Regions from separate parts of the Streptomyces sp. Edi4 genome, predicted to be linked through region 2. Evidence: riboswitches for the same ligand, from Rfam matches in the RefSeq annotation. Region 2 holds a riboswitch; each other region holds the start of a gene.
The links. A riboswitch is a leader RNA that binds a small molecule or an ion and turns the genes downstream of it on or off. The one in region 2 is predicted to bind cobalamin.
Positions count from the first base shown of each region.

Region 1: another riboswitch for cobalamin. It lies ahead of nicT (Nickel transporter NicT); the one in region 2 lies ahead of ABR738_RS27145 (ribonucleoside-diphosphate reductase subunit alpha).
Region 3: another riboswitch for cobalamin. It lies ahead of ABR738_RS15900 (ABC transporter substrate-binding protein); the one in region 2 lies ahead of ABR738_RS27145 (ribonucleoside-diphosphate reductase subunit alpha).

Region 1 is NZ_JBEJGY010000004.1:2,153,683-2,156,950, reverse strand. Features, by position in the region: gene ABR738_RS11810 (Gfo/Idh/MocA family protein) at 1-93, shown strand, start outside; gene ABR738_RS11805 (ArsC/Spx/MgsR family protein) at 101-463, opposite strand; gene ABR738_RS11800 (hypothetical protein) at 582-863, shown strand; gene ABR738_RS11795 (ArsR/SmtB family transcription factor) at 904-1,293, opposite strand; cobalamin riboswitch at 1,484-1,686, shown strand; gene nicT (Nickel transporter NicT) at 1,715-2,821, shown strand.
Region 2 is NZ_JBEJGY010000004.1:5,507,327-5,510,594, forward strand. Features, by position in the region: gene ABR738_RS27145 (ribonucleoside-diphosphate reductase subunit alpha) at 1-1,131, opposite strand, end outside; cobalamin riboswitch at 1,258-1,386, opposite strand; gene ABR738_RS27150 (Uma2 family endonuclease) at 1,500-2,084, shown strand; gene mctP (monocarboxylate uptake permease MctP) at 2,146-3,268, opposite strand, start outside.
Region 3 is NZ_JBEJGY010000004.1:3,029,401-3,032,668, forward strand. Features, by position in the region: gene ABR738_RS15895 (FecCD family ABC transporter permease) at 1-231, opposite strand, end outside; gene ABR738_RS15900 (ABC transporter substrate-binding protein) at 290-1,264, opposite strand; cobalamin riboswitch at 1,303-1,428, opposite strand; gene ABR738_RS15905 (M67 family metallopeptidase) at 1,497-1,919, opposite strand; gene ABR738_RS15910 (amino acid permease) at 2,005-3,268, opposite strand, start outside.

The sequences.
Region 1 (3,268 bases), 3.4 Mb from region 2:
CGCACCGGGACGCCGCACCCCTGCGACGTACGGTACGGAGCGCGCGTCACCGAGCTTCTGGCCGACGCGCAGGCCCAGCTCGACGGGGCCTGAGGCGGCGCTACTTCCGCGTCAGGGCGTCGCGTACGGCGTCGTCGGTGCGGCCCACCACGGCCGTGCCGTCGTCCGCCGTGATGATCGGGCGCTGGATGAGCCGGGGGTGCTCGGCGAGCGCCGTCACCCAGCGCTCGCGGGCGTCCGCGTCACGCGGCCAGTCCTTGAGGCCCAGTTCCTTGGCGTCGGGTTCCTGGGTGCGTGTGATGTCCCACGGTTCGAGGCCGAGCCGGTCGAGGACGGCCCGGATCTCGTCCGGGGACGGCACGTCTTCGAGGTAGCGGCGCACCGTGTAGTCGGCGCCCTCCGCGTCGAGCAGACTCACCGCGCCGAGGCACTTGGAACAGGCCGGGTTGATCCAGATCTCCATGCCCGCGAGAGTACCCGCAATACGTCCCCAAAGCGCCGCTGGCCAGGGCCGATTGTCAGTGGTGCCCAGTAAAATCGAGGCAGTAAGTGAGGGTTCCCGACTGCTCAGGAGGATGCCCATGACCGCTGCCGTACTCACCTCGCGCGCTCCGAAACAGCTGTCCCTCGCGCCCCTTCGCAAAGTGCCGCTGCCCGCCGGGCGTCCGCGCGCGTGGTACGAGTCGCACAACCGGCGCCTGAAGGCCATGCGCCTGGCCATCGCGCTGCTCGACACGGGCGTCTACCGGCCCGAGCAGGCGCCCGACCGCACGATACGGACCGTCGCCGCCCTCATCGGCGTCCACCCGCCGTCGGAGACGACGTGCCGGATGGTGCGCGCGCTGATCTACGACGGCCGCTGATCACCGGCGGCGGCCGGTCCGTCGCCGCGCCCGGTCCCGGTCATGCCGTCGAGGCGTGGCCGGGGCCGGTCCCCGAGGGCGTCATCGCGTACTGGTCCAGGAGGCGCGCGGTCGCCTCGTCCACCACCCGGTAGCGCACCACCCGCCCGTCCTTCTCGCCGGCGACCGCACCGGCGGCCCGCAGCAGACGCAGTGCCTGCGAGACGGCCGGGTCGCGCATGCCGGTCGCGACGGCCAGGTCGGAGACGGCCAGCGGTCCGGCCCGGCGCAGCGCGAGCAGCAGGGCGAGCCGGTTGGGGTCGGCGAGCAGCGAGAAGCGGTCGGCCCAGGCGCGTACGCGCGTGGGGTCGCCGATCGCGGCGATGGCGTCACACACGCGGTGGCCGTCGATGGTGCGGTGGCCGGCGCGGTCGGCGGGGACGAGATGCATACCGGCATCCTCGCAGGAGCGCGGTGCGCGTCCGAGCCCCGGGCCGTGCGCGTCCGAGCCCCGGGCGGTGCGCGTCCGAGCCCGGGTCCGCCCGGGGGCCCGGTCTTCACGAGGCCCGGCTGCGGCGGACGCGCCGTGTGATCTTCGATACCTGCACAGCTGTGCAGCTGTGCGGGCAACTCTCCAGCGTCTAGGGTGACCTGGCCGTGGTGTTCGGGAAGACCGGTGGGAAACCGGAGCGGCCCTCGCCACTGTGATCGGGTTCCCCCGTCAGTTCTACGGGGGAGCAGCCGTCCCCTCGCGGGCCACTGGCCAGGATCCACCTGGCTGGGAAGGCCGGGGCGGTCGCACCCACCCGTCAGCCAGGAGACCGGCCGCGGCATCTCACGAAGTGATCCACGAGGTGCTGGAGCGTGACCGCATGACCCTGTCCACCCCCACGTCCGCCGAGGCGGGCGCCGTCTCACCGGCCTTCCACTGGCGCCGCGAGGACACCGTCCGCACCGGCCTGTTGCTCGCGGTGATAGCCGCCCTGCACGTGGCCGCGTTCGGCATCCTCTTCCTCCTGGTGGCCCCCGCGCACTACGCGGTCGGCACCAAGACGTACGGCATCGGCCTCGGCATCACCGCGTACACGCTCGGCATGCGGCACGCCTTCGACGCCGACCACATCGCCGCCATCGACAACACCACCCGCAAGCTGATGGCCGACGGCAAACGGCCGGTGTCCGTTGGCTTCTGGTTCGCGCTCGGCCACTCCAGCGTCGTCGTCATCATGGCGGCCCTGGTGGCCGGCGGCGCACAGCTCGCGGGCACCCTGATGAACGAGGACTCCAGCGCGCACAAGGTGCTCGGCCTCGTCGGAACCACCGCGTCCGGATCCTTCCTCTACCTCATCGCCGCGCTCAACCTGGTGGCCCTGTTCGGCATCCTGAAGGTGTTCCGCGCGATGCGGTCGGGCGCGTACGACGAGAAGGAGCTCGAAGCGCACCTGGACTCGCGGGGGTTCATGAACCGCGTCCTGGGCCGCTTCACCAAGTCCATCTCGCGGCCGGGCCAGATGTTCCCGCTCGGCTTCCTCTTCGGCCTCGGCTTCGACACCGCGACCGAGGTCACCCTGATGGTCATGGCCGGCACGGGCGCCGCCGCCGGACTGCCCTGGTACGCCATCCTGTGCCTGCCGCTGCTGTTCGCCGCGGGGATGAGCCTCTTCGACACGCTGGACGGCACGTTCATGAACTTCGCCTACCAGTGGGCGTTCTCCAACCCCGTGCGCAAGGTCTACTACAACCTCACCATCACCGGCCTCTCGATCGCCGTCGCGTTCTTCATCGGCACCATCGAACTGGTCGGCGTCGTCCACGAGAAGTTCGACCTCACCGACCCGGTCAGCGGCTGGATAGCGGCCCTGGACCTGGACAACGTGGGCTTCGTCATCGTCGGCCTGTTCGTGGTGGTCTGGGCGGCGGCGCTGGCGTACTGGCGGCTGGGGAAGGTGGAGCAGAAGTGGGCGGGGTCCAGGGTTTGAGGGTGCTGTAGAGGGCGCCGGCGTACCCCTGCCGCGCCGCGACGCCCGTGAGGGTGAGGACGCGGATCCGGGTCCTCGCACCCCCACGGGCGTCCATTCACCTCCGCGACGCTCAGCTGAGCTGCTGGAAGGCCTCCCACCCCCCGCTCCCGACGGCGGTGCCGGAGCCCACGCTGTTGTCGTAGAAGTACAGCTTCGCGTCGTCGCCGCTCGACCAGATGTCGGGCTTGCCGTCGCCGTTGGCGTCAGGGGCGGCGGTGAACAGCGGCCGGTAGGCGGGGGCCCCAGCGGCTTCGCTTTATGCCGTGGGGCTCGGCGCTCATTACTACGTCGCGTCCAAGCAGGGCCGACTGCGGGTAGTTAGGGAATAGTAGTCATGGCTGAGCGTTCTTATCCGAGCGTCACCAAGCGTTGGAGTAATTCCCCCGTTCAGTGCCGGGATGAGGA
Region 2 (3,268 bases):
GGCGTCGAACTCCTCGCCCCACAGGTCCACGAGCTCGGGCACGTCGGCCGGCGAGAACAGCGACCAGGCGCCGTCGGCCTCCACGCGGCGCATGAACTCGTCGGGGATCCAGTGCGCGAGGTTCAGGTTGTGCGTACGGCGCTGGTCCTCGCCGGTGTTGTCGCGCAGCTCGAGGAACTCCTCGATGTCGGAGTGCCAGGTCTCCAGGTACACCGCGGCCGCGCCCTTGCGGCGGCCGCCCTGGTTGACCGCGGCCACCGAGGCGTCCAAGGTCTTGAGGAAGGGGACGATGCCGTTGGAGTGGCCGTTGGTGCCCCGGATCAGCGAACCGCGCCCACGCACCCGGGAGTAGGAGAGCCCGATGCCGCCCGCGTGCTTCGAGAGCCGCGCCACCTGGTGGTAGCGGTCGTAGATGGAGTCCAGCTCGTCCAGCGGCGAGTCGAGCAGGTAGCAGGACGACATCTGGGGGTGTCGGGTGCCGGAGTTGAAGAGCGTGGGGGAGGACGGCAGGTAGTCCAGGCGGCTCATCAGGCCGTACAGGGACGCCACTTCGTCCAGGGCGCGCGCCGACTCGTCCTCGGCGAGGCCGGACGCCACGCGCAGCATGAAGTGCTGGGGGGTCTCGACGACCTTGCGGGTGATCGGGTGGCGCAGCAGGTAGCGGGAGAAGAGGGTGCGCAGGCCGAAGTAGCCGAAGCGGTCGTCGGCGCCGTCGGCGAGCGCGGCGTCCACCAGGGAGTCCAGGCGGGCGGCGTGGGCGCGGACGAACGCGAGGGTGCGGTCGGCGATCAGACCCTCGCGGTGACCGGTCTCCACGGAAGCCGAGAACGACACAGCGCCCTGGCTCGCGGCCTCTTCGGCGATGGTGACCGTCAGGAGGCGGGCGGCGAGTCGGGAGTACGCCGGGTCCTCGGAGATGAGCCCCGCGGCCGCCTCGGTGGCCAGCTCCCGCAGCTCGGCCGCGTCGGAACGGGCGTTGCGGCCCCGCAGCGCGGCGGCGGCGACCCGGCCCGGGTCGGTGTCCGGGAGGTCGGCGGTGAACTCGGTCAGGGTCCGCAGCAGCGCGGTCCCGGGGGCATCCGCGAGCTCATCGGTGATCGCTGAAGCGGGATCCGCTGGGGCGATGGTCACGTGGGGGGCACTCCCTCGCTCGGCACGGGGCCTTCGGGGGAGGCGTCGGCGCGCGTCGGGGCAGCCCTCAGCGCGTCGTCCACCGGCCCAACCGCGAGGCCCGGACGTCTGGCACCCGGATCGGTCGAACCGGGAGCGCCGTCGGCAGGTTGTCGGACTCGGCCCGTACGTATCCGTACGAGTCATACCGTTGCGGGACAGTTCCGGATTCGCACCGGATTCCCCTGCGGCGACAGCGAGGACGAGCATACATGTGGGGGGCGCTGTGGGTGGCGCCCCCCACATGTTGTGTCGTCGGTCGATCCGCCTCCGACTGTCAGGGGCCTCCGCTATCGTCGGTGACAGAGCCCTGAAGGAGGCGAGCCGACATGACCGCGACGACTGACCGGCCCCACATGCTGACGGAGGATTTCGAGGCCGTCGCGCGCATAGCCGCCCGTGAGAGGGAGGGGACGCGGCTCGAATTCATCAACGGGGTCATCAGGAGCAAGGCCATGCCGGACGGGGACCACGGGCGGATCATCCAGTGGCTCACGCGCATCTGCGTACAGCATCGGCCGGAGCTGTGGTTGCATCCGGGGCAGGGGATCAAGGCTCAGCAGTACCGGGCGGGGCGAGCGATCCCGGGCGGGGCGCTCGCGCCATCCGACGCCTTCGTCGGACAGGGTGACTGGGTGGACCCCGAATCGATCCTCATGGTGGTAGAGGTGACCTCGTGGGACTCCGACACGCACCGTCGTGACCACGTCGAGAAGCCGCAGGCTTACGCCGAGACCGGCATTCCCCTGTATCTGCTGATCGACCGGGCCGCGTGCGAGGTCTCCGTATACAGCGAGCCCGATGGCCACCGGTACGCGTCGGTGCGCACCCTCCCCTTCGGCCGGGACATCGAGCTTCCCGAGCCGGTGGGGATCACCCTCCAGACCGAGCAGCTCAAGGACTGGGTGCGCTGACCCACACGACGAAGGGCCGTGGCACCCCGGGTGCCACGGCCCTTCGTCGTTCAGCGGAACCTCAGTGCGCCGCCCCCGCCGTCGCCGGCGGCAGCTCGGTTGCGACGCCCGGGTCGCCCGCGTCCGCCGTGTAGTCCTCCGGCGAGGTCTCGTCGACGCCGTCGGGGGCCTTCACCGCGCGCAGGACGAAGGTGAGGACCACGGTGACCACCACGTTCAGGACGAACGCCGTGAGGCCGATGTAGCCGATCTCGCCGATGCCCGGGATCTCCTTGGAGGAGCCGCCGAAGTGCTTCTGCGTGGGCGAGGCCACCCCGTACGCGGCGAGCGTGCCGTAGACCATGCCCACCGCCCAGCCCGCGAGCAGCGCCCAGCGGTGGAACCAGCGCGTGAACAGGCCGCCGACCAGGGCCGGGAAGGTCTGGAGGATCCAGATGCCGCCCAGGAGCTGGAAGTTGATGGCCACGGTCTTGTCCATGGTCAGGACGAAGACCAGCGCGCCGACCTTCACCACCAGCGAGACCAGCTTGGAGACCTTGGCCTCCTGCGAGGGCGTCGCGTCGGGCTTGATGAAGTCCTTGTAGATGTTGCGGGTGAAGAGGTTCGCCGCCGCGATGGACATGATGGCGGCCGGCACGAGCGCGCCGATGCCGATCGCCGCGAAGGCGACGCCCGCGAACCAGTCGGGGAACATGTCCTCGAAGAGCTGCGGGATGGCGAGCTGCCCGTTGGTGACCTTGACGCCGGCCGCGATCGCCATGAAGCCGAGCAGTGCGAGCAGGCCCAGCATCAGCGAGTACAGCGGCAGGATCGTGGTGTTGCGGCGGATGACGTTGCGGCTGCGCGAGGAGAGCGTGGCCGTGATCGAGTGCGGATACATGAACAGCGCGAGCGCCGAGCCGAGCGCGAGCGTGGCGTACGTCCACTGGCTCTTCTCGCCGGGCACGAGCGCCCCGGTCGGCTTGCCCCCGGGCGGCCCGGCGAACTTGTGCTGCGCCGCGCTGAAGATGGCGTCGAAGCCGCCCAGCTTGATCGGGATGTAGATGATCGCCACCGCGATGACGAGGTAGATCAGACCGTCCTTCACGAAGGCGATCAGCGCGGGCGCGCGCAGGCCCGAGGAGTAGGTGTACGCGGCGAGCACCGCGAAGGCGATGAGCAGCGGCAGGTCCTTGACGAACCAG
Region 3 (3,268 bases), 2.5 Mb from region 2:
GCCGATGACGGCGAGACCGGCGCCGGTGACCGCGCCGAGCACGACCCGGGGGGCTCTGACCTCCAGCACGATGGTGCGGTGGGGGCCGGGTTCGGCGGCGCCGGTGACGATGGCCCACACCTCCCCCGCCGGTATCCGTACCGATCCGAGCGCGAGCCCGGCGGTGGCGCCGGCCAGGAGCACGATGGTGAGGCCGCCGAGCAGCGCGAGGTAGCGCCGGCGGGGGGTCATCGGCGGCCTCCTTCTCGACCGGCCGGACGGGGCGGCGGGCCCGCGCGGTGGCGCCCCCTCATGCTCCCGCCCCGAGCTGCGCGGCCAGCTTGGCCACCGCGTCCGGGGCCCGTACGCCCGTCACCATGTCGGACAGCGCGAGGACCGCGAAGCTGTTGTTCTTGACGGCGGGCACCGAGGCGAGCGCCGGGTCGTCGCGCAGGCGCTTCTTCTTGGCCTCCACGCTCGTGCCGCCGTAGTCCAGGATGAGGATGGTTTCCGGCGCGCGGGCCACCACGTCCTCCCAGCTCGCGTCGCCGAAGGAGGCCGTCTTCAGGTCGTCCGCGAAGATGTTGCGTCCGCCCGCCCGCGTCACGATGTCGTTGCCGATGCCCTTGCCGCCGGCCGTGAACGCCGTCTTGTCGCCGCTGTCGTAGACGAACACCGGCACCGGCTCCCGGCCCGAAAGCGCCGTCCGCGTACGCTCGTTGGCCTCCTGGGCCGACCGTATCCACGCCTGGGCCCGCTCGGGCACCCCGAAGGTGCGGCCGACCTCGGTGACCTCCTCATACACGTCGTCCATCGTGGTCGCGCCGGCGCGGGGGCAGTTCTCCACGTTGAGGCGGGTCTTGATGCCGCTCTTGGCGAGGGCTTCGCGGCTTCGGCCCTCGCCCGCGGCGAAGGCCGAGGCGTAACCGCCGTAGACGTAGTCGGGGTCGGCGGCCAGGAGCTTTTCGTAGGAGGGGTACTCGGCGGCCAGGACCGGGACCGAGCGGTAGGACGCCTCGTACTTCGGCAGCACCTTGTCGTCCAAGTAGGCCGTCCCGGCAAGGGACTTGGCGAGGCCGAGCTCCAGCATCACCTCGGTGGCGTGCTGGTTCATCGTCACGGCCCGTTTCGGGGGCGCGGTGAAGGTGGTGCGCACGCCGCAGTTGGTGACGGTGTACGGGAAGCCGGAGGCCGTAGCGCCCGTGGCCTCGGGCTGCGGCCGCGTCGTGCACGCGGCGAGCGGGAACAGCAGGGCGGCGGCGAGTGCCGCGCGGCGCCAGAGCATGACTGCGCTCCTCCAAGGGGATTTCCACGTCCCCTGTCGATGGGAGAAGGCGGCAGGTCAGTTCCTGGCTTCCGGCTCCGAGGGGGTCCCCCGGGGCCGGTCACAGTGGCGGGACCGTGCCGGATTCGCACCGGCTTCCTGGGTCCTGCCGCCCGATGATCGAAATTTCGTACGGACAGTATGCGCGAATTTCGATCGGTACGCGCCATCCGTCACGGCGCCCGGGTACGACTCAGTAGGCCTCGACGACCTTGACGTCTTCCTCCGTGATCACACCGTCCACGATCCGGTACGAGCGGAACTGGAACTCGCCCGCGCCGTCCGTGTCCGCCGTGGACACCAGGACGTAGTGCGCGCCGGGCTCGTTGGCGTAGGACACGTCGGTGCGCGAGGGGTAGGCCTCGGTCGCGGTGTGGGAGTGGTAGACGATCACCGGCTCCTCGTCGCGGTCGTCCATCTCGCGGTAGAGCTTGAGGAGGTCCTGCGAGTCGAACTCGTAGAACGTGGGCGAGCGGGCCGCGTTCAGCATGGGGATGAAGCGCTCGGGGCGGCCGGTGCCGGCCGGGCCCGCGACCACACCGCACGCCTCGTCGGGGTGGTCGGCGCGGGCGTGCGCGACGAGCTGGTCGTAGAGGGCCTGGGTGAGGGTCAGCATGTCGGCAAGGATAAGCAAAGGGGCCGCCGCGTATCGAGTGTCGATACGCGGCGGCCCACATGGTGAGAACGTGCCGGTCAGCGGCTCAGTCGCGCTTGGCGAACGCCTTGTTCTCCGGGTTCTTGGCCTTGAGGACCAGGTAGGAGACGCCCAGGATCAGGGCCCACAGCGGCGCGCAGTACAGCGAGACGCGGGAGTCCTTGTCGATGCCCATCATGACGATGACCATGCCGATGAAGAGCAGCGCGAACCAGCTGGTCCACGGGGCTCCGGGGGCGCGGAAGGTGGACTGTGGCAGTTCGCCGCGGTCGGACTTGGCGCGGTAGCGGATCTGGCAGACCAGGATCATGATCCAGGCCCACATGCCGGAGATGGTGGCGAAGGAGACGACGTAGTCGAAGGCCTTGCCGGGCGCGACGTAGTTGATCCAGACACCGACCAGCATGAGCCCGGCGGAGACCGAGGTGCCCACCAGCGGGGTGCCGCTCCTGGTGAGCTTGGTGAAGACCTTGGGGCCCTGGCCGTTGAGCGCGAGGTCGCGCAGCATGCGGCCGGTGGAGTACATGCCCGAGTTGCAGGAGGAGAGCGCGGCGGTCAGCACGACGAAGTTGACGATGCCCGCGCCGACGCCGAGGCCCATCTTCTGGAACGCGGCGACGAAGGGGCTCACGCCGGGCTGGAACTCGTGCCACGGGACGACCGAGAGGATCATGATCAGGGCGCCGATGTAGAAGACGGCGATGCGCCACGGCACGGTGTTGATGGCCTTGGGCAGCGTCTTCTCGGGGTCCTTGGACTCGCCCGCGGTCACGCCGACCAGCTCGACGGCGAGGAAGGCGAACATCACGATCTGGAGCGTCATCAGCGTGCCGCCGATGCCCTTGGGGAAGAAGCCGTGGTCGTTCCAGAGGTTGGCGACGGTGGCGGTGTCCGCGGCGTCGGAGAAGCCCACGGTCAGGATGCCGGCGCAGATCAGGATCATGCCGACGATGGCGGTGACCTTGACCATGGAGAACCAGAACTCCAGCTCGCCGAAGAGCTTCACGGAGATGAGGTTCACGGCGTACAGGATGAGCGTGAAGATCAGGGCGTACGCCCATTGCGGGATGCTGCCGTGGGTCCAGAAGGACATGTACTGGGCGGCCGCGGTCACTTCGGTGATGCCGGTGACGACCCAGAAGAGCCAGTACGTCCAGCCGGTCACATAGCCCCAGAACGGGCCGATGAACTCGCGGGCGTACTCCGAGAAGGAGCCCGAGACGGGCCGGTACATGAGCAGCTCGCCGAGGGCGCGCATGATGAAGAAGATGACGAGGCCGGCGATGGCGTACGCCAGGATGAGGCTGGGT